4 regions of the Pantoea sp. SO10 genome follow, and region 3 is predicted to be linked to each of the others. Evidence: riboswitches for the same ligand, from Rfam matches in the RefSeq annotation. Region 3 holds a riboswitch; each other region holds the start of a gene.

Region 1 (4,685 bases), on a different replicon from region 3:
CATGGGTATTCAGTCGGGAGAAGAGTTGCGCCTGCGCCTGCAGGACGTCGGGATGATCAAACGGACGCGGCACGTCACCGCCAGCAACCGGCCAGCTTTCGATAGTCAGCGGCTGGCCTTGCAGCAGCAGAATGTCATCGGCCATGCGGCACGCTTCCAGCGGATCGTGCGTCACCAGCAGCACAGTTTTGCCCCGCAGTAATCCGGCGGTCAGCGTTTGCAAACTGAGTTTGGTCATCACATCCAGCGTGGCGAAGGGTTCATCCATCAGCACCACGTCGCGCTGCGCATAAAGCGTGCGTGCCAGCGCCACGCGTTGCCGCATGCCGCCGGAGAGTTGATGCGGGGGTGCATGCGCCACGTCGCTGAGTTTTACCTGCTCGAGCAGCGCCAGCGCACGCGGGCGATCCGGCTTGTCGCCGCTGAGCCGCGCCGACAGCATCACGTTGTCGAGCACCGTCAGCCACGGATACAGCAGATCCTGCTGGCCCATCCACGCCACGTTGCCGCTCAAGCCCCGCACCGCGCCCTGCTGCGGTTGGAGTAAACCGGCCACCAACCGCAGCAGCGTACTTTTGCCGATGCCGCTGCGTCCCAGCATTACCGTGGTTTTGCCACCGCGCAGGTGCAGATTCAGCCGCTGACACAGCGGTTTATCGCCCCAGCTAAAGCTCACATCGTTGAACAGAATGTCCTGATTCATGGGCGATTGGCCGCCAGAATCGCCAACTGGTGAAATCCGCGCTGCGCCAGCGCGTTAGCGGCCTGCGCGGCACGGATGCCGCTGGCGCACACCAGCACGATGCGCTGCTGGGCGGGCGGCTGCCACGCGGCGATCGCCTGCGGCAAGATGCGCTCAACGCCATCCGCCACGCTGACCGGCGCTTCTTCATAGCTGCGCAGTTCGACAATACAGTCATCGGCGGCCAGCATTTGCAGGTCGATAAACGGCACCACATATTCCGGCTCTTCAGCATCATCAAAGCGGAACTGGCGGAAGTGCCAGTTCACAAAATCGCAATTCACCAGACAACCGAGCGGTGAAGGCTGTAATTCCAGCAGTACGTTGAGCGCCATCTGCGCCTGCATCGCGCCAAGCGTTGCCACCGCCGGGCCCATCACGCCTGCGGTGTTGCAGTTCGCGGCCGATGACGGCAAGCGCGGGAACAACGCGCGATAGCTCGGGGCGCCGCCACAGAATCCGCCGACGTAACCTTGCCGCCCCAGCACCGAGGCGCTGATCAGCGGCATGCCTGCCTGCATGCAAGCATCGGAAAGTTGGTAGGTGACGGCAAAGTTATCGGCGGCATCGATCACCAGATCGCATCCCGCCAGCGCCTGCTGCAGATTACTGGCGCTCAGCGACTGCTGCAGCGCCTCGATTTGCACCTGCGGATTGCGCTGCTGCAACGCGTGCTGCGCGCGCAGCACTTTGGGCTGGTCAATATCCTTCTCAGTAAACAACGTTTGCCGATGCAGGTTATGCAGCGCCACCACATCGTCGTCATACAGCCGAATATAGCCGACCCCCGCGCCCACCAGCTGCGGCAGGAGTGTGGCGCCTAATCCGCCCGCGCCCGCCACCAGCACGCGCGCGTCGAGCAGTTTCTGCTGCCCTGCCTCGCCGATTTCCGCCAGCATCATCTGGCGTTGATAACGTTGCATAGTTGGCTGCCTCAACTCAGATTTGCCAGACCGAAGATCGGCGTGGACGCGGCTGCCATATCGCGCTTCTCCATCAGTCCGGCAGCGCGCGCGGCCTGTCCGGCTTCAATCGCCAGCCGGAAGGCGTGGGCCATGCCGACTGGATCGCCGGCTTTGGCGACGGCGGTGTTGAGCAAAATGCCATCGAAGCCCATCTCCATCGCCTGCGCCGCCTGCGACGGCGCGCCAATGCCCGCATCAATGATCAGCGGGATGTCGCTGAACCACGCACGCATGGCGCGCAGGCCATCGATGTTGCGCAAACCCTGGCCGGAACCAATCGGCGCGCCCCACGGCATCAACAGTTCGCAACCCGCCGCCAGCAGCTTTTCGCCAACGATCAGATCTTCGGTGGTGTACGGAAATACCTGAAAACCCTCTGCGCTGAGGATGCGCGCGGCTTCCACCAGCGCGAAAGGATCGGGTTGCAGCGTGTCGGCATGGCCGATTACTTCCAGTTTGATCCACGCGGTGTTGAACAGTTCGCGCGCCATGTGCGCGGTGGTGACGGCCTCTTTTACCGTGTGACAACCGGCGGTATTCGGTAACACGCGGATGTTGAGCCCAGTCAGCAGTTCGCGGAATGCCGCGCCCGCCGCGCCTTCGCGCCGCAAACTGACGGTGATGATGTCGGTGCCGGAGGCGGCAATCGCCTGCTGCAAAATGGCGGGCGAAGGATAACCGGCGGTGCCGAGCAGGAAGCGTGATTGCGGTTCAAAATCGTAAAACATCGCTTAACCTCCCTGCATCGGTGACAGCACTTCGAGCTGGCAACCTTCATCCAGCCGCTGCGTGTCGTACTGGCTTTTTGGCACAAACGCACCGTTGTAGGCGGTGGCGACGCAGGCCACATCAATTTGCTGCTCGATCAGCAATTCGCTCAGGCTTGTTGCCTGGGTGCTGATGGCGCGGCCGTTAAGCTGAATATTCATTGTTGAGTTCCCCAGAAATGCGTTGCATCAGCTGCTCTGCCAGCATTGGCGCCAGCAGAAAACCGTGGCGATACATGCCGTTGAGATAAAAAGTGTGATTGTGATAGTGGATTTCCGGCAGATTCGCCGGATAGGCCGGACGCAGCCCGCTACCGCTCTCAATCACGCGCGCTTCGGCTAAGGCGGGATGGATGGCATAGGCGGCGCTGAGTAACTCCATCATGGCGCGCGCGCTGATGGCGCTGGCATCGTCGCTCTCAATCATGGTGGCGCCGAGCATAAAGTGGCCGCCGCGACGCGGCACCAGATAGCAGGGAAAACGCGGATGCAGCAGACGAATCGGGCGGGAAAACTGCACTTCATCGCTGTGCAAAATCAGCATCTCGCCGCGCACCGCACGCAGGCGCGGCAGATGCGGCGCGGCGTGGATGCCGCGACAATCGATAATCTGGCCGCTCGGCGCGTGATTGCTGAATGACACGCCGCGCGCGATCAGCGCGTCACGCATCTCCTGCAACGCCAGACGCGGATCGAGATGCGCTTCCCCGGCGAAAAACAGACCGCGCGCAAAGCGCCCTTCCAGCGCCGGTTCAATGTTGGCGGGATCGACCCATTGATGCTGCTCGGTCATGCGGGCGAAACGATTGAGTTCCAGGCTATCGCGCGGCGGCGCAACCACCAACGTGCCCTGATGCTCGACGCTGCTGACGCGCTGTTGCCACCACGCGGCGGCGTGTTGCCCAAGAGTGATAACATCGCGCGGCGCGCTTTCGGCTTCACACCAGGGCGCTAGCATGCCGCCAGCAAACCACGATGCCGGGCGGCGCGCGTCATCGCCCATCACCTCAACGCCTTCACCGCGTTCCGCCAGCAAAGTGGCTACGCATAGGCCCGCCACGCCGCAGCCAAGCACGCTCCAGCGGCTCACAGCGCCGGTTCCAGGATGTTCAAACAGGGGGAATTCACATCGGCCTCTCAGTGTTAGCTGAGACCCGCAGATACAGGAGAAGGGAAATGGCGCGTCCATCGAGATTGTTTGAGCGCCAGACAGCCCAAAAAACAAGACTGTCAGTCTTCCTACGCCAGTATCAACTGGGTCAGGTTCAAAGGGTCGCTAAACCGCGCAGTGCGCTATTAGCCTCTCAGTCTCTTTGGCGAGACTCCCCCGACGCGTCTATTTGTATTGCAGGCGATGGTCGCCGTCAAGCGCGGAATAACCGGATGCTTTACGTGGCATTTAGCATCACGGCATTTATCGCTACTTAGGCTTTGTGGATCACAAACGTAACATATGGTATACAAACACATTATTTTATGCGCAAGAAAACATTACAGGTGATGTCGGAATAACCATGAACAATATTAAAATTGCATTTATTAAAGCCGGCTGGCACAAAGAAATTGTCCATAATGCCCTGGTGGGTTTTGAAAAAGAATTAGCCGATCAATCCGTAGAAGCACAATTAAAAGTGCTGGAAGTGCCTGGCGCATTTGAAATGCCGCTGCTGGCTAAGCGTCTGGCCGAAACCGGCAAATACGATGCGATCGTCTGCGCTGCGCTGGTGGTTGACGGCGGTATCTATCGCCATGATTTCGTTGCCGCTGCGGTGGTTGATGGCTTGATGAATGTGCAGCTGACCACCAACGTACCGGTGTTCTCCGTTTCATTAACGCCACATAACTTCCAGCCGGTTGATGTGATTGAAAACTTCTATACCGAGCATTTTATTAAGAAAGGCAAAGAAGCGGCACGCGCGGTGTTAGCGATCCATAATTTGTCGATTGATTGATGCATTAAAAAGGGAGCACCTCTTCAGGCGCTCCCTTTTTATTTATGATGACCTTCAACGGCTCATTTTCAGAATAGTGCTAATCATCTCGTAAAATAGTCTTACGAATAAAGTATCAGCTATTCGTCATTAACGCTGTGGATGATTCACTTCCAGCGGACGCAGATCAAACACCAGCACTTCCGCATCATCACCGTTAGCAAACTGCAGCGCGCTTTCGTTGCGAACGCGTGCACCGTCGCCCTCTTTGAACTTCACG
Region 2 (4,685 bases), 1.7 Mb from region 3:
ATGGGCTCTCTCATGCTAAGGCCGGCAGTGTAGCATTTTCACGCCGCGCTGGCGCGACACAGGGCAACGGTATCTTCAATCAGGCGACGCGCCACCGTGCCGGGCGGCGGCAACAGCGGCAGATCGTCGTAGCGATACCAGCCGGCATCCAGCAGCTCTTTGCCGTCGTGTTGGAGATCGCCGCCGTCATATTCCGCCATATACGCCATCATCAGAGAGTGCGGGAACGGCCACGGCTGCGAGGTAACGTAACGCACGTTTTTCACCCGCACGTTGCTCTCCTCCATCACCTCCCGCGCCACCGCTTGTTCTAAGGTTTCGCCCACTTCGACAAAGCCCGCCAGCACGGTGTAGATATTGTTACGATGACGCGCATGATTGGCGAGCAGGATCTCATCGCCACGGCGGATAGCCACGATGATGCACGGCGCAATTTGCGGGTAATAACGCTCGCGGCAGTGATTGCACAAGCAGGCAAATTCGCGTTTGCTGATGTGCATCTCATGGCCGCAATAGCCGCACCAGCGATGCGAGCGGTAAAACTCCGCCAGCTGCACGCCACGTCCGGCGATTTGGAACAGGCCGACATCCTCATCAATCAGTTGGCGCACGGAGCCCATGCTGTCCGGACGCGATTCACGTACCAGCCAGACATTCTCACCCTGCCACTCGCCGATCAAAATCGCGTTGCTGCCGCTGAGGCCAAAATCGCTGGCTAAGCCATGCGGCAATTCGCCCTGCGGCAACCAAAGTTTTTGCTCATGGCTGACAACCCACCATCCAGCGTCTAAGCTTGAGATCTCACGTTGCATCTTAATCGTTGTCCTTAGCGTCAAATCGCACGCTGAAATCCTAATATTAAGTGTGTAATAAACAACTATAACCTACCTGGAGCCCCATATGCTTAACCAGTTAGATAACCTGACAGAGCGTGTAGGCGGCGGAAATGAATTGGTTGATTCATGGCTGCGCGCCCGTCGACAGCTGCTCGTCACTTACTACGAGCTTATTGGCATGAAGCCACAAAAAGATGCGTTATCCACGCTGGATGAACAGGCGCTGGACGCATTTTGTCACAACCTGGTGGATTACCTTTCCACCGGCCATTTCAGCGTGTATGAACACATCATTAGTGAGATGCAGGGTGATAGCCCCTTATTCGTCGCTGCGCAGATTTACCCGGCACTGGAGGCGAATACCGATCGCATCATGCAGCTCTACGACAGCCATCTGCAGCAAGCGATTAACGATGATAATTGCGTGGATTTTCAAACCGCGCTCTCCGAAGTCGGCGAGGTGCTGGAATCGCGCTTCACGCTGGAAGATAAGCTGGTGCAACTCGCCTGGGACAACCAGCTGGCGCTTCCGCCGGTTGCCAACGATAGCGCCATTGCCCGCCCGGCTTAACATCCTTAAGTTGTAAAAAACTTGTTATTCCAGAAAAGCCCTCTTATGCTGAATGGGCTTTTTTATTGCCTCTTCAAAACATCAAGAGGCAAATTTTGCGGTTTAAGCGTAGCGTGCGCAGCCAGTTTGCACTCGGACAGCGCGCAGGGACCGGAGCGTACACGTAGTACGTGACGGTCACGAGCACTGCCCAGGTGCAAAATGGCAAGCAAAGTAGCTTAAACCACAAAACACCAACTTGTCGGAGTGCCCTCTGGGGCTGAGACCGTTAATTCGGGATCCGCGGAACCTGATCAGGTTAGTACCTGCGAAGGGAACAAGAGTAGACATTATCAGCACGGTGCATGCTGGCGCCCGGCACCGTACCTGTTACTCCTTCCGAACTCTGGACAAGCAACTTCCAACCGTTACCGGAAACTTGCTATGTCTGCTAAAACTTCTCGTCGTGAACAACGCGCTCAGGCGCAAGAATTTATCGATTCCCTGCAGGGAACCGCTTTCCCCAACTCCAAACGTATCTGGATCACCGGCAGCCGCGCGGATATTCGCGTGCCGATGCGTGAGATACAGCTCAGTCCAACGCACATAGGCGGCAGCAAAGAGAATCCGCACTATGAGCCAAATGAAGCGGTGCCGGTTTACGACACCGCCGGGGCTTATGGCGATCCTCAAGCCACCATTGATGTGCATCAGGGACTCGACAGGCTGCGTGCCGGCTGGATCGAAGAACGTGGCGACAGCGAAACCATCCACCAGCTGAGTTCCAGTTACACACAGCAGCGTCTGGCGGATGAAGGCCTGGACCATCTGCGTTTTGAGCAGTTGCCGCAACCGCGCCGTGCCAAAGCGGGTCGCCGGGTTACCCAGCTGCACTATGCGCGTCAGGGCATCATCACGCCGGAGATGGAGTTTATCGCGCTGCGTGAAAACATGGGCCGCGAGCGTATTCGCGGTGAAGTGCTGTTACAGCAGCATCCGGGTCACAGCTTTGGTGCCAATCTGCCAGAAAATATCACCGCGGAATTTGTCCGTCAGGAAGTCGCCAGCGGCCGCGCCATCATCCCTTCGAACATCAACCATCCCGAATCCGAACCGATGATTATCGGCCGCAACTTCCTGGTGAAAGTGAATGCCAACATTGGCAACTCTGCGGTGAGCTCATCTATTGAAGAGGAAGTGGAGAAGCTTGTGTGGTCAACGCGCTGGGGCGCAGACACTGTGATGGATCTCTCAACCGGCCGCTACATCCATGAAACGCGTGAGTGGATTTTGCGCAACAGTCCGGTGCCGATTGGTACGGTGCCGATTTATCAGGCGCTGGAGAAAGTGAACGGCATTGCAGAAGATCTCAACTGGGAGATTTTCCGCGACACGCTGCTGGAGCAGGCGGAACAAGGCGTTGACTACTTCACCATTCACGCTGGCGTGCTGCTGCGCTATGTGCCGATGACGGCCAAACGCCTGACCGGCATTGTGTCGCGCGGTGGCTCGATTATGGCGAAATGGTGCCTGTCGCATCACACCGAAAGTTTCCTCTATCTGCACTTCCGCGAGATTTGTGAAATTTGTGCCGCCTACGATGTGGCGCTGTCGCTCGGCGACGGCCTGCGTCCCGGCTCGATTCAGGATGCCAACGATGAGGCGCAATTTGCCGAACTGCATACGCTGGGCGAACTGACCAAAATCGCCTGGGAATACGATGTGCAGGTGATGATTGAAGGTCCGGGCCATGTGCCGATGCAGATGATTCGACGCAATATGACCGAACAGCTTGAGCATTGTCACGAAGCCCCATTTTACACGCTTGGCCCGCTTACCACCGATATCGCGCCCGGCTACGACCATTTCACCTCCGGCATCGGCGCGGCCATGATTGGTTGGTTCGGCTGCGCCATGCTGTGTTACGTGACGCCGAAAGAGCACCTCGGTTTGCCGAATAAAGAGGATGTGAAGCAAGGGCTGATCACCTACAAGATCGCCGCGCACGCAGCGGATCTGGCGAAAGGTCATCCCGGTGCGCAGATCCGTGACAATGCGATGTCGAAAGCGCGTTTTGAATTCCGCTGGGAAGATCAGTTCAATCTGGCGCTCGATCCGCACACCGCACGCGCCTATCACGATGAAACCCTGCCGCAGGAATCGGGAAAAGTAGCGCACTTCTGCTCGATGTGCGGCCCGAAATTCTGCTCGATGAAAATTACCCAGGAAGTGCGTGAGTTTGCCGCCCGCCAACAGGCTGAAGCCCAGCCGATTGAGATGGGTATGGCGCAAATGTCGGACGCCTTCCGCAATCGTGGCGGCGAGATCTATCACGCTGCCGATACCCTTAAAGAGGAAAATGTATGACCGACGCCTTTCCTGCCACAGCCTCAAAGCTGGGGCTGTATCCGGTTGTTGATAGCGTGGAATGGATCGCACGCTTGCTGGAAGCCGGTGTGCGCACCATACAGCTGCGCATCAAAGATTGTGAAGATCACGAGGTGGAAGATGCGGTGCGCGAGGCGATTGCACTCGGCAAACAGTATCGCGCTCGCCTGTTTATCAACGATTACTGGCGCTTAGCCATTAAATATCACGCTTATGGCGTGCACCTCGGCCAGGAAGATCTCGATGTGGCCGATCTGGCGGCCATTCGTGAGGCGGGATTGCGCCTGGGTTTATCGACGCATGACGATGCCGAGTTAGATCGGGCTCTGGCGCTGCGCCCTTCTTACATTGCGCTTGGCCACATCTATCCTACGCAAACCAAAGATATGCCCTCTGCGCCGCAAGGCGTGGTGGAATTGAAACGCCACCTGGCGCGTTTGCAGAATGTGCCAACCGTGGCGATTGGCGGTATTTCTCTGGCGCGCGTGCCGGAAGTGCTGGCTACCGGCGTGGGCAGCATTGCGGTGGTGAGCGCGATTACCCAGGCCGCCGACTGGCGCGCAGCAACGCAGCAGTTACTGTCACTGGTGGAAAATGGAATCGAACCTGCAGAAGCAGTGTAATGCGCGGCAAGTAAAGATGAAACGCTGGAATCTGCCGCGCAGCAGCGTGATGTAGGGGCTGGCGTCATTTCCTGACAAGACTAAAGTGTGCCTGCCCGCTGTCGCTTGCAGCGGGCCAGGGCTGGTCTCAACCTCTCCCAGCCCTGCCTTTCTTCACGTGATCAGGGAGGAGGTATGCACGGATTCATGACTACAAGCCAGCATGGCACGTTCTACCGCTGCGCCGAGTTGAGCTATCGCCTGCTCTGTGTGCTCATTCATTGGCAAACCATAATTCAGGCGCAAACA
Region 3 (4,685 bases):
GCTACCGAGGCGAATGTTTTTCGCTTCATCACCGCCAAAGTGCCAGGTGGTCAATGGTTGGCCGGCTTCGCGGTGCATCGCCTGCACTTCACCCATCACTTTATCGACAAAGCGCTTCGAGGAGTCGAGGCAAGGATTGAGATAGCTGGTGCGGTCGTACAGCTGCACGGAACGGGTATTCGAGGTATCCGTAGGATCCACCAATCGATATTCACTGGCCTGCTGCGGTTTACCTGCCTTCATCAGTTGCTGATATCGCGCCTCCATAGAGATCACCGCCGCGCGTGCATGCGCGGGCATATCGATTTCCGGGATCACTTCGATGTTGCGCGCCTGCGCATATTTGACGATCTCGATATAATCGGCGCGGCTGAAATGTCCGGTTCCGTTGTTATTCGTGAACGGACCGGAGCCCAATTGCGGCAGCAGGCATTGCTGCTCAGTCAGATCGTGACAACGCTTACTGCCTACGTCGGTCAACTCTGGCAGACCGGGGATTTCGATACGCCAGGCTTCGTCATCGGTCAGGTGGAAGTGGAATTTATTCATCTTCCACGCCGCCATTTGATCGAGCATGCGCAGCACCGCTTGCTTGCTGTGGAAATTACGCGCCACATCGAGGAAGGCACCGCGATAGGCAAAGCGCGGTGCATCTTTCGCTTCGAGCGTGGCGATAATCGGTTTACCTTCAGCCGGCACCAGCGACAGCAACGACATCAAGCCGTAGTAAACGCCAGCCTGATCGTAACCAATGATATCGGTGCCGCGCGGTGTGATGCGCAGTTCATAAGCACCGGAAACCGCCTCTGCGCCGTGGAAATGATTGACGGCGATACGGGTATGAATGTCATAACCCGCTGACTGCGGTTTGAGCCCCATCAAATCGAAACGCTGTTTAACTGCATCGGCCTGGTTGTCCGCCAATACCTCAAGATGTAAGGCAACGCCACGGCTCAGATCGACATCCGCCGCATGAACTTTCACCGAACGCGGCGTTGGGGTGATTTGTCCGCGCAGCGCGCTGGCAGGCAGTTGCGCCACATCGGCATTCTTTGAGAAGCGACTTTGCGGCAGCATTAGCACGTTTTTATCGTCGGCAATGCGCTTCCATTGGCCGCCAAACGGCTTAACAAAGTCGCTGAGGTTTTCGGTATCGGTGCTGGTGATAATTTTTGGCGTGGCATTGGCGGCGGTGACATACCAGCGCGGCATCACGTCGGTGATAAACAGCTGCCAGTATTCATTGACGATAGGGATCTCAATCGACTCACCCGCCGCGATACCTTTGAATTTCTCCGTCGGTTCCAGACGGGTTAAATCGCCGACGATATGGGTCATTTTGAACTGATCGTTATCCACCCGCAGCGTTTCGTGCACGTTGCTCATGTAGATTGCCCAGTTTTTACTGGTGAGCGCCGGACCGTTGTTGGTCAGCGTGATGGTAGCGGTGTTGCAGGATGCCCAATCGGCACCGAGTTTCGCGCAGTTCACGCCGTGATCGGCCGCCTGGTTGTCAGTGACCTGATACTGCACGCCGAACTGACTGATTTGATCGACGACCTGCTGATTACTGCGCGGGGATGAACTGCAGGCGGCAAGGCCCATCACGCTCAGCGCCAGTAAACTGATTTTTAACTTTTTCATGTTGTTATCCTTCTCCACGGAGGTAAGTCTCTGGCTCCTGCCAGATCGGGGTCAAAACAGGGTGAATGGCGCGACGACCATAAATTTGATGTCTTTCTCGTCCTGGAAGATGTTGCCGTAGCCGCCGCTATAGCTGGGAAGATCGCTGTGATTGTCGTAGCGGGTGTAGTGCAGTTTGAATTGGGTGTCTTTGGCGCGGCCTTGCTGGATGGTGTAAACCATGTCGAGGCTCCACGCGGACTCTTTCAGGCGCTGATTTTGGTCGTAGAGGGGATTGGTGGAAGGCTTCGCGTCCCAACCGTAGGCGTACGACGTACCGACTTGCCAGCCAGGTAATTGCCAGTGTCCCAGATCCACCATCACACCGGCGAAGAGCGCTTTCTCACCGTTGGCGTTCCAGTCCGAGCGTGAATCCCACCACACGTCCATGCGGCCATTCGAGCTGGCGTAAGACGGCGTCATACGTTGCAGGAAGAAGCCCTGATTACCCTCGGCTTTTACCCATGTGCCTTCGAGGCGGAAATCGAACGCGCCGAGCGTGTAGCCGAACGTCAGCGCCTGCAGCCACGCGAGGCCATCGTAAACATCGTTGATCTGGCCAACGCCGCTGTTGTCACGATCCTTCGCGCCATAAAACTGATAACTAGTGCGCAGCGGTGCATCGGCCAGCGGCAGCTGATAAGAGGCTTTGGCGAAATACTGATCCATGTAATTCGCCGCCTGGCCGTAGGCGCCTTCCAGCACCAGCGCGTTTTTAAAATCGTATTTGGCACCAAAGGATTGCAGCCACGGAATCTCCGTCACGCCATCGGCTTTACGGAAGTTGTACATGTCGCGATACCACGGCGCTTTGTATTCGTCAGTCCACATCCAGGAGACGGAAAGGGCGCCGGCGTCGCTAAAATCAAAGGTGGTGCCGGCCTCAACGCCGCGATAGGTGCCGGGCAGGAAGCTCCAGTGCGGTGCCAGCAGCGTCTGCCCGGTGGGCTGCAGATAGCCTGCACGCAGCCAGTTATCCTGCCATTTTGCCTTGATGGCGGCTTTATAGAGACTTAAGCCGCTCTTATCTCCGCTCCAGTCCTCATCCCAGCGCGTGCGGGCATTACTGAAACCAATTTCATTCGGTGCCGCCGGGCCGCCGTTGCTTAACTCCAGCGCGCCAAACGCTGCCAGATCGAGGCCGATCACCTCACCGGCGTAACCGGATGAGAAGTCGAGATTGGCATTCGCAGAGGCGTGATGCAGATTGGCATCATACTGACCGTACGAGCCTTTTTGCGGATCCATCTCTTTGCGATCGCGCTGGCGTTGCCAGTAAAACAGATTGCCAGAGAGAGTGGCGTCTTCGACAAAACCCACGGCGTGGGCGGAGGGAACCGGCACAAAAGTGCCGGCAAACAGGGCAGAGACAATGGCCGCAGAGAGCGGCGCGCGTGGAATCCGACGCATAGCAAATCCTCCGTGATGCTTCCATAAACAATTAACAAATCCGTATTGTTTCGTCATGAAACAAGTTGCCGGGGATGCTATTTTTCGCGACGCGAATTATCAATGGGATTTATTACAAAGTATGACGCAGCACGCAAAAAAGCGTCGTTTTAAGGCGTTTTATCAATAAGTTACATGAATGTGTAATTTGTTACTTTGTGAGCCAGATTCCAGGAAAGCGGCGTTTACTTGCTTTACCCCAACTTGTTCCCTATGCTCGCCAACGTAGTTTTGACTCGGGGTGCCCCTTTAATACAGGGCTGAGATACACCCGCCGACCTGATCTGGATAATGCCAGCGTAGGGAAGTCAGATGCCTGACCGCATTCGCCTTCTTGATCGCCGGTTGGGAGCCTTATGAAACAGCCTGACCTTCTTTCCCCCGCGCAACTCGCGCACTCTCTGCAACTGCTGCGTCAGCAAGCGCCGCTGGTGCACTGCATGACCAATGACGTGGTGCAAACCTTTACTGCCAACGTGCTGCTGGCACTGCAAGCTTCGCCCGCGATGGTGATCGATCCTGAAGAAGCGGCGCAGTTTGCCGGTTTTGCCGATGCGTTGTTGATAAACGTAGGTACGCTGACGCGCGACCGTCGTGATGCGATGTGGGCGGCGGTGCAAGCGGCGCAAACCGCAGGCACGCCGTGGACGCTGGATCCGGTGGCGGTCGGCGCACTAACGCTGCGCACCGCATTCTGCCAACAGTTACTGAGCCTGCAACCGGCGGCGATTCGCGGTAACGCTTCAGAAATTCTCGCCTTGGCGCAACAGGCTAGCGGCGGACGCGGTGTCGACAGTCTGCATCAGGCCGATGCCGCGTTAAGCGCTGCCCAGCAGCTGGCGCGTGATTACCACACCGTTGTGGCGGTGACCGGTGAAGTGGATTATGTCACTGACGGCGTGCAGACATTCGCCATCCCCGGCGGCAGCCCGCTGATGACGCGCGTGGTTGGCACCGGCTGCGCGTTGTCGGCGGTGGTTGCCGCCTGCACCAGCTTGCCGGGCGATCGCCTGCAGCATGTCGCTGCGGCCTGCCGCGTGATGTCGCTGGCGGGTGAGCAGACAGCGCGCCAGGTCGCCGGGCCAGGCAGCTTTGCCGCTGCTTTCCTCGATACGCTGTGGACGCTGGAGGTCGAGGCATGAAACGCATCAATGCATTGACCATTGCTGGCACCGATCCGAGCGGCGGCGCAGGTATTCAGGCCGACCTCAAAGCTTTCTCCGCGCTGGGCGCGTATGGCACCAGCGTCATCACCGCGCTGGTGGCGCAGAACACCTGCGGCGTGCAGTCGGTGTATCGCATCGAACCTGATTTTGTTGGCGCACAGCTCGATTCGGTGCTGAATGATGTGCGCATTGATGCTGCGAAGATAGGCATGCTGTCCGAAACCGCTATTGTCGAGGTGGTCGCCGAGCGGCTGAAACGGGCCAGCCTGCCGTTTGTGGTGCTGGATACGGTGATGATTGCCAAAAGCGGCGATGCGCTGCTGTCGCCGGATGCGGTGGCGAGCGTGCGCGAATTGCTGCTGCCGCAGGTATCGCTGATCACACCAA
Region 4 (4,685 bases), on a different replicon from region 3:
GCGTTGACGATCTGCTCCATCATGGCGTTGACCCGCTGCTCACAGGTGACGTCGGCGGCAATCGCCAGCGCGTCGCCGCCCAATGCGCGGCACTCCTCAACCACGCCCGCAGCGGCAGCGTTATTGCGTAAATAGTTCACCACCACAAATGCGCCTTCTGCTGCGAAGGCTTTAGCGATCGCCGCACCAATGCCGCGGCTTGCGCCGGTTACCAGAACTGTTTGGTTGGAGAATTTCATTATGGCTCCATGTTGATATGGTCACGCAAAATCTGCAGCGGCGCGATTTATCGCGCACAGCTGATTGCTGCGCTATAAATTAGCCGCTACGGTATGTGCGATCTGTTATCGCGTCACTCCGCATACGGTGCGTAACGCTCGGCGGCCGCTTCTGCGCCCTGCTCGATCTCCGTGATGGTCACTAGATCGAGCAAACTAAAACGTCCATCGTGATGCCAGCCCGCTTCCGGCGAGGTCATATTGCCGAACGCTGCGATACGCGTTACGCCCACTTGCCCGAGCAGAGCCGAAATGCCGAACAACGCCTGCGGCGCGGCCGCCACGCCTGCGGTTTGCAGAAAATGCCGCTGCGGCGCCACCAAATCGACCACTTCCTCCAGCGCATCCACGCACACCACTTTCAACGTACGGCCCAATGCCGCCGGCGATAAAGACTCCGCATGATCAACGCTCACCACTGCCCAATCGTCTGCCGCCTCGCCGTAAAGCCTACGATCGCCGCCCAGCGCGCGAATCTCCTCGCCATTACGCCACGCGGCAATGCTGTTGATCTCTTCGCTCGCCAGCGGACGGCGCGGATGTTTGTGCGCCAGCGCGGCAAGTTCATGGGCGATGTAGCTGGCGAACTCATCCGGCGACACCTTGCCGCCGCGCTCGACAAACAGCATTTGCGGCGAGTAACAACCGGCCTGGTCGTAACGCATCACGTCATACGCCACGCGACGCGCCAGCTCCGCGCCTTGCCGTACATTCAGCGCCGAACGCGCCACCATTCCGAAGCTGATTTTGTGGCCGTGCGGCAGAAAGCGCGTGGTAACCGGCAAACGCTGTTGGATCGCCGCCAGCGTTGAATTTCCGCCATAAGCCACCAGCGCATCGGGCTGACGCAGCCACGTTAGTTCGGTTTGCGCATCGCCGCCTTTCCACCACACCACCGCGATACATTCGCCCAGTTTTGGATCGATCTCCGCCAGCAACTGCGTGAACCAGCTTGCCATCAGCGGCTCATTGCCCGGCAGTTTACCGATGGTGCCCGCCTTAACCAGCAGACCGCAAATCAAACTCCACAGCGGCAAGCACGGCACGTTGCCCGCCCAGATATGCATTAACAATTGCGGGCCATATGCGCGCGCAAAGCCGCCTTTAGGGCGCGGCTGGAAATCGTCGAGCATCTGCGCATCGGCGAAATCCTCCGCCAGAAAGCGCTTTAACTGCGGTTGACGAAAGGTTTTCAGATAGCCGGTAAGGCCAAGCCGCACCATCTCGGCATCGTAACCGGTGACGATGGGCAGCAGCTTTTCGGCCTTGATGCGCACTGGATGATGACGATCGAGCAGTCGCGCCACCGCTTCATCAATGATGCCCATGATCTGCGCCACGCTCAGCTGCTGGAGATAAGCGCGGGCGTTGGTGCGGATGCGCGCTGCGAGCGCCTTTATCTGCGCGTCATCAAGTTGCGGAACGCAAACCTCGAGGCTTTCGCCACGATGATTGAAACTCAGCGTGTGCCAATACACTTCGTCAGCCGAGAGGCCCGGCAGATGTCCGGCAATTTCTTTCACAACTGTGCCTGCGCGCCGGCGAGAAACGCTTCCATGGTCAGCGAACAGCCTTTGGCATCAGCGCCGGTCGCGCGTCCCAGCAGATGGAAACCGCCGGGCACCCTCACGCCCGCATCTTCCGTTAACAACGCAGACACCGAGTTGAAATGTGCCAGATCGTGATGCACCAGCACGCCAACTTCGCCGTCCGGCACATCATCACCGGTAAGCGGATTGACCACGCGCGTGCGGATCCAGTGCGGCCCGAATTTCACCGGCGGGCAGCGCTCATTGCCCGCGTCGTAAAACTGCGTGCTGATTTCCGTCATGCCGTACATGTTGATGCAGTGGGAACGCGGAATGCCGAAGGCATGAGAGAGCGAAGCGTAGAATTCTTCCGCGCCCATCTCGCGCGACTGGCCTTTGAAACCGCCGGTATCAAGAATGCGGCTGCCTGCCGGCAGCGTGAAGCGGCGTTTTTGGCGCTGCATGTCATCCAGCAAAGGTACAAAGCTGTAGCTGGCGCCCAGCAACGCGTAGGGTTCGCCGCCCGCTTCGGCTTTCTCCAGCGCACTGAACAGACGACTGGTTTCGAGGCCATGTTCGCCCACCATCACTTCGCTGTCCGGCGTGCCACACTCCTTCATCGCCAAATCAAGATAGGTCGCCAGCGAGGAGTTCGGCATCGCCACGGTATCCGGGAACAAAATGCCCATGCGGATGCGATCGCGGCCCGCCATAAAGCGACGGCGGAAATTGAGCAGCATCGATTTTTTCCACACCTCCAGCGTCGAATGGTAACTGCGCCCTTTTACCGTGCCGGTGGTGCCGCTAGTCATAAAGATCTCGGTAATTTGCTCGGTGGGACGGCAGCTGAGCGTCAGATCTTTGAAGGCATTAATCGGGATGGCGGGAATGTTGCGCCAGTTTTTCACCGTCAGCGGCGTGCGTCCGCGCTGGGTGGCGAAGCGGCGATAAGGGGAATTGTGTGCGAACTGATAAGCGAAGATTTCGAGGGCCAGTTGGTTGAAGTCGTCGTCTGAGCTATCTTCGCGCTGCAGGAATGTCAGCAGAGCCTGGATGATGTGTGTTTCGTTCATGTGCGTCGCCACCTTTGCGATTGCGCAGAGACTCTCAGGCAACGCCTGAAGAGCGCGAACTGTCCGCTACAAAGCACAAAGAGGGAATCAGGGCGCGATATCGCCCTGCGGTTCCGCATCCCTACGCCGGTATTAGCCGGATCAGGTTCGGAGGGTCACTACGTTGCCCGCGCATACACGCCAGCCGGTAGAATCTCAGCCCCTTAACAGAGCACCCCTTGGAACAAGCCGCAGTCTAGGATGGCGCGCGATGATGTGTCAACCATGTTAAATACGCGTGAAAATTTGAGCTGCCCGGCACAAATCACGTCATGTCTTATACTCAGAGCATGAGTATTTGCGGAGGTGAAGTATGGCTGGCGGTTGGTCAGAAGACGGTGCGGTACACAAACAAATTGATGCCACGGTAGATGATGCGGTGGCCCGCGCTCGTGAAAATCTTGGGCACGGTGAAAGTGCTGAATTTTGCGACGAGTGCGGCGAACCGATCCCGGAAGCGCGTCGCGCAGCATTGGCTGGCGTGCGTTACTGCGTGAATTGCCAGAGCAAGATCGATAAAAAACAGGCGGCGATCAGCGGTTATAACCGCCGCGGAAGTAAGGATAGTCAGTTGAGATAGTTATTTAAATTAGCAATTCAGGTTAATGGATATTTTAAAATTTCATTTGCACTCGTTACTTTTAATTAGAATTACCATTAATCTGAAGCAAGACCATTCGCATATCTCCCGATTTTTCAAAGTTAAATACTGCAGCACTATTGCTGAAGCCGAAAGAAGAGCCTAATTTTACAAACTTTATGGCTTAGATTTCACCTTGAGCAACTTGAGTTTAGCCAGTAATGCTGATAAGTTAGCCACACAACTCAACCCTGTACGCAGCGATTCAGTTCGCTGGCCGTTAGGGTGAAAAAACCGGCTCAGGCCGGTTTTTTCGTATCTTAAGGAAGGATAAGAGTGCGTACTGCAATATTCATTGATGGATACAATGTATTTTATGGACTCCTTGCAGGTACGCCTTATAAATGGCTCAACTTGTCATTGCTGCTGTCGCATATATGCCGGGTACAGGATCCGACTGCCATAATTGAAACAATAAATTATTATACCTCCTCGGTTATTCCCCACCTCGCCACACGCGGTATTGAATCCCGACACGCTCAGGATACTTATATTCGCGCGCTGAAAACGACCGGAATAAATATCTTCACCGGACGTCATCGACTTGAGCACGCTCGAGCTCCACGTTTCATTAGTAAAAAACTACCCGCATCACGTCTCGATAAGGTAGATATCTGGGAGCTGGAAGAGAAAGAAACCGACGTGAATATTGCCATCAGCATGTATCGTTTGTTTGCTAAACAGCAGACGTTGCCAATAGAAGAGAGGATCGCGCAGCTGGTGTTAGTATCGGCTGACACCGACATGACGCCAGCACTTAAGGCGATTCGCGAAGATTTTCCCGACATTCGTATCGGGATCATTTTGCCGCACCGCCAGGGCAACGTACGTGGTGTTCCGGGTTCACTGCAGAATCATAGTCACTGGATACGCAGAACGATCACCAATGAAGAGCTTGATGCATGCCAGTTTCCTGTTCGGGTTGCGACGCATAAAAAACCTGCGGTTAAACCCGAATATTGGTAAGCATCAAAACCACGCCATTTAATGCGCCTCGCGGTAAATGGCATAGCTCACGATGTTCTCCGTAGTGGCCTATTTCATATCGAAACGTAATGCGGGAACGGTTACTGATAAATCATTTAGTTCAACGTCCTGCGTCAGGCTAAATCCTATCAGCTCTCAT

What was found. Region 3 has a riboswitch for thiamine pyrophosphate ahead of thiM (hydroxyethylthiazole kinase). Riboswitches for the same ligand answer to the same signal wherever they lie in the genome.
Region 1: another riboswitch for thiamine pyrophosphate. It lies ahead of FCN45_RS21700 (FAD-dependent oxidoreductase); the one in region 3 lies ahead of thiM (hydroxyethylthiazole kinase).
Region 2: another riboswitch for thiamine pyrophosphate. It lies ahead of thiC (phosphomethylpyrimidine synthase ThiC); the one in region 3 lies ahead of thiM (hydroxyethylthiazole kinase).
Region 4: another riboswitch for thiamine pyrophosphate. It lies ahead of FCN45_RS20570 (long-chain fatty acid--CoA ligase); the one in region 3 lies ahead of thiM (hydroxyethylthiazole kinase).

What each region holds. Positions count from the first base shown of each region.
Region 1 covers NZ_CP040096.1:475,428-480,112, reverse strand. Annotated here, with positions in the region: gene FCN45_RS21720 (ABC transporter ATP-binding protein) at 1-703, opposite strand, end outside; gene FCN45_RS21725 (ABC transporter permease) at 1-3, opposite strand, end outside; gene FCN45_RS21715 (HesA/MoeB/ThiF family protein) at 700-1,665, opposite strand; gene FCN45_RS21710 (thiazole synthase) at 1,677-2,435, opposite strand; gene thiS (sulfur carrier protein ThiS) at 2,439-2,636, opposite strand; gene FCN45_RS21700 (FAD-dependent oxidoreductase) at 2,620-3,564, opposite strand; TPP riboswitch at 3,694-3,813, opposite strand; gene FCN45_RS21695 (6,7-dimethyl-8-ribityllumazine synthase) at 3,989-4,426, shown strand; gene FCN45_RS21690 (pirin family protein) at 4,556-4,685, opposite strand, start outside.
Region 2 covers NZ_CP040095.1:255,613-260,297, reverse strand. Annotated here, with positions in the region: gene nudC (NAD(+) diphosphatase) at 39-812, opposite strand; gene rsd (sigma D regulator) at 901-1,407, shown strand; TPP riboswitch at 1,640-1,740, shown strand; gene thiC (phosphomethylpyrimidine synthase ThiC) at 1,831-3,753, shown strand; gene thiE (thiamine phosphate synthase) at 3,750-4,397, shown strand; gene FCN45_RS01155 (PLP-dependent aminotransferase family protein) at 4,551-4,685, opposite strand, start outside.
Region 3 covers NZ_CP040095.1:2,734,167-2,738,851, reverse strand. Annotated here, with positions in the region: gene FCN45_RS12695 (beta-N-acetylhexosaminidase) at 1-1,644, opposite strand, end outside; gene FCN45_RS12690 (OprD family outer membrane porin) at 1,696-3,093, opposite strand; TPP riboswitch at 3,360-3,455, shown strand; gene thiM (hydroxyethylthiazole kinase) at 3,489-4,274, shown strand; gene thiD (bifunctional hydroxymethylpyrimidine kinase/phosphomethylpyrimidine kinase) at 4,271-4,685, shown strand, end outside.
Region 4 covers NZ_CP040096.1:226,520-231,204, forward strand. Annotated here, with positions in the region: gene FCN45_RS20560 (SDR family oxidoreductase) at 1-239, opposite strand, end outside; gene FCN45_RS20565 (acyl-CoA reductase) at 353-1,801, opposite strand; gene FCN45_RS20570 (long-chain fatty acid--CoA ligase) at 1,798-2,880, opposite strand; TPP riboswitch at 2,982-3,109, opposite strand; gene FCN45_RS20575 (DksA/TraR family C4-type zinc finger protein) at 3,233-3,499, shown strand; gene FCN45_RS20580 (NYN domain-containing protein) at 3,836-4,525, shown strand.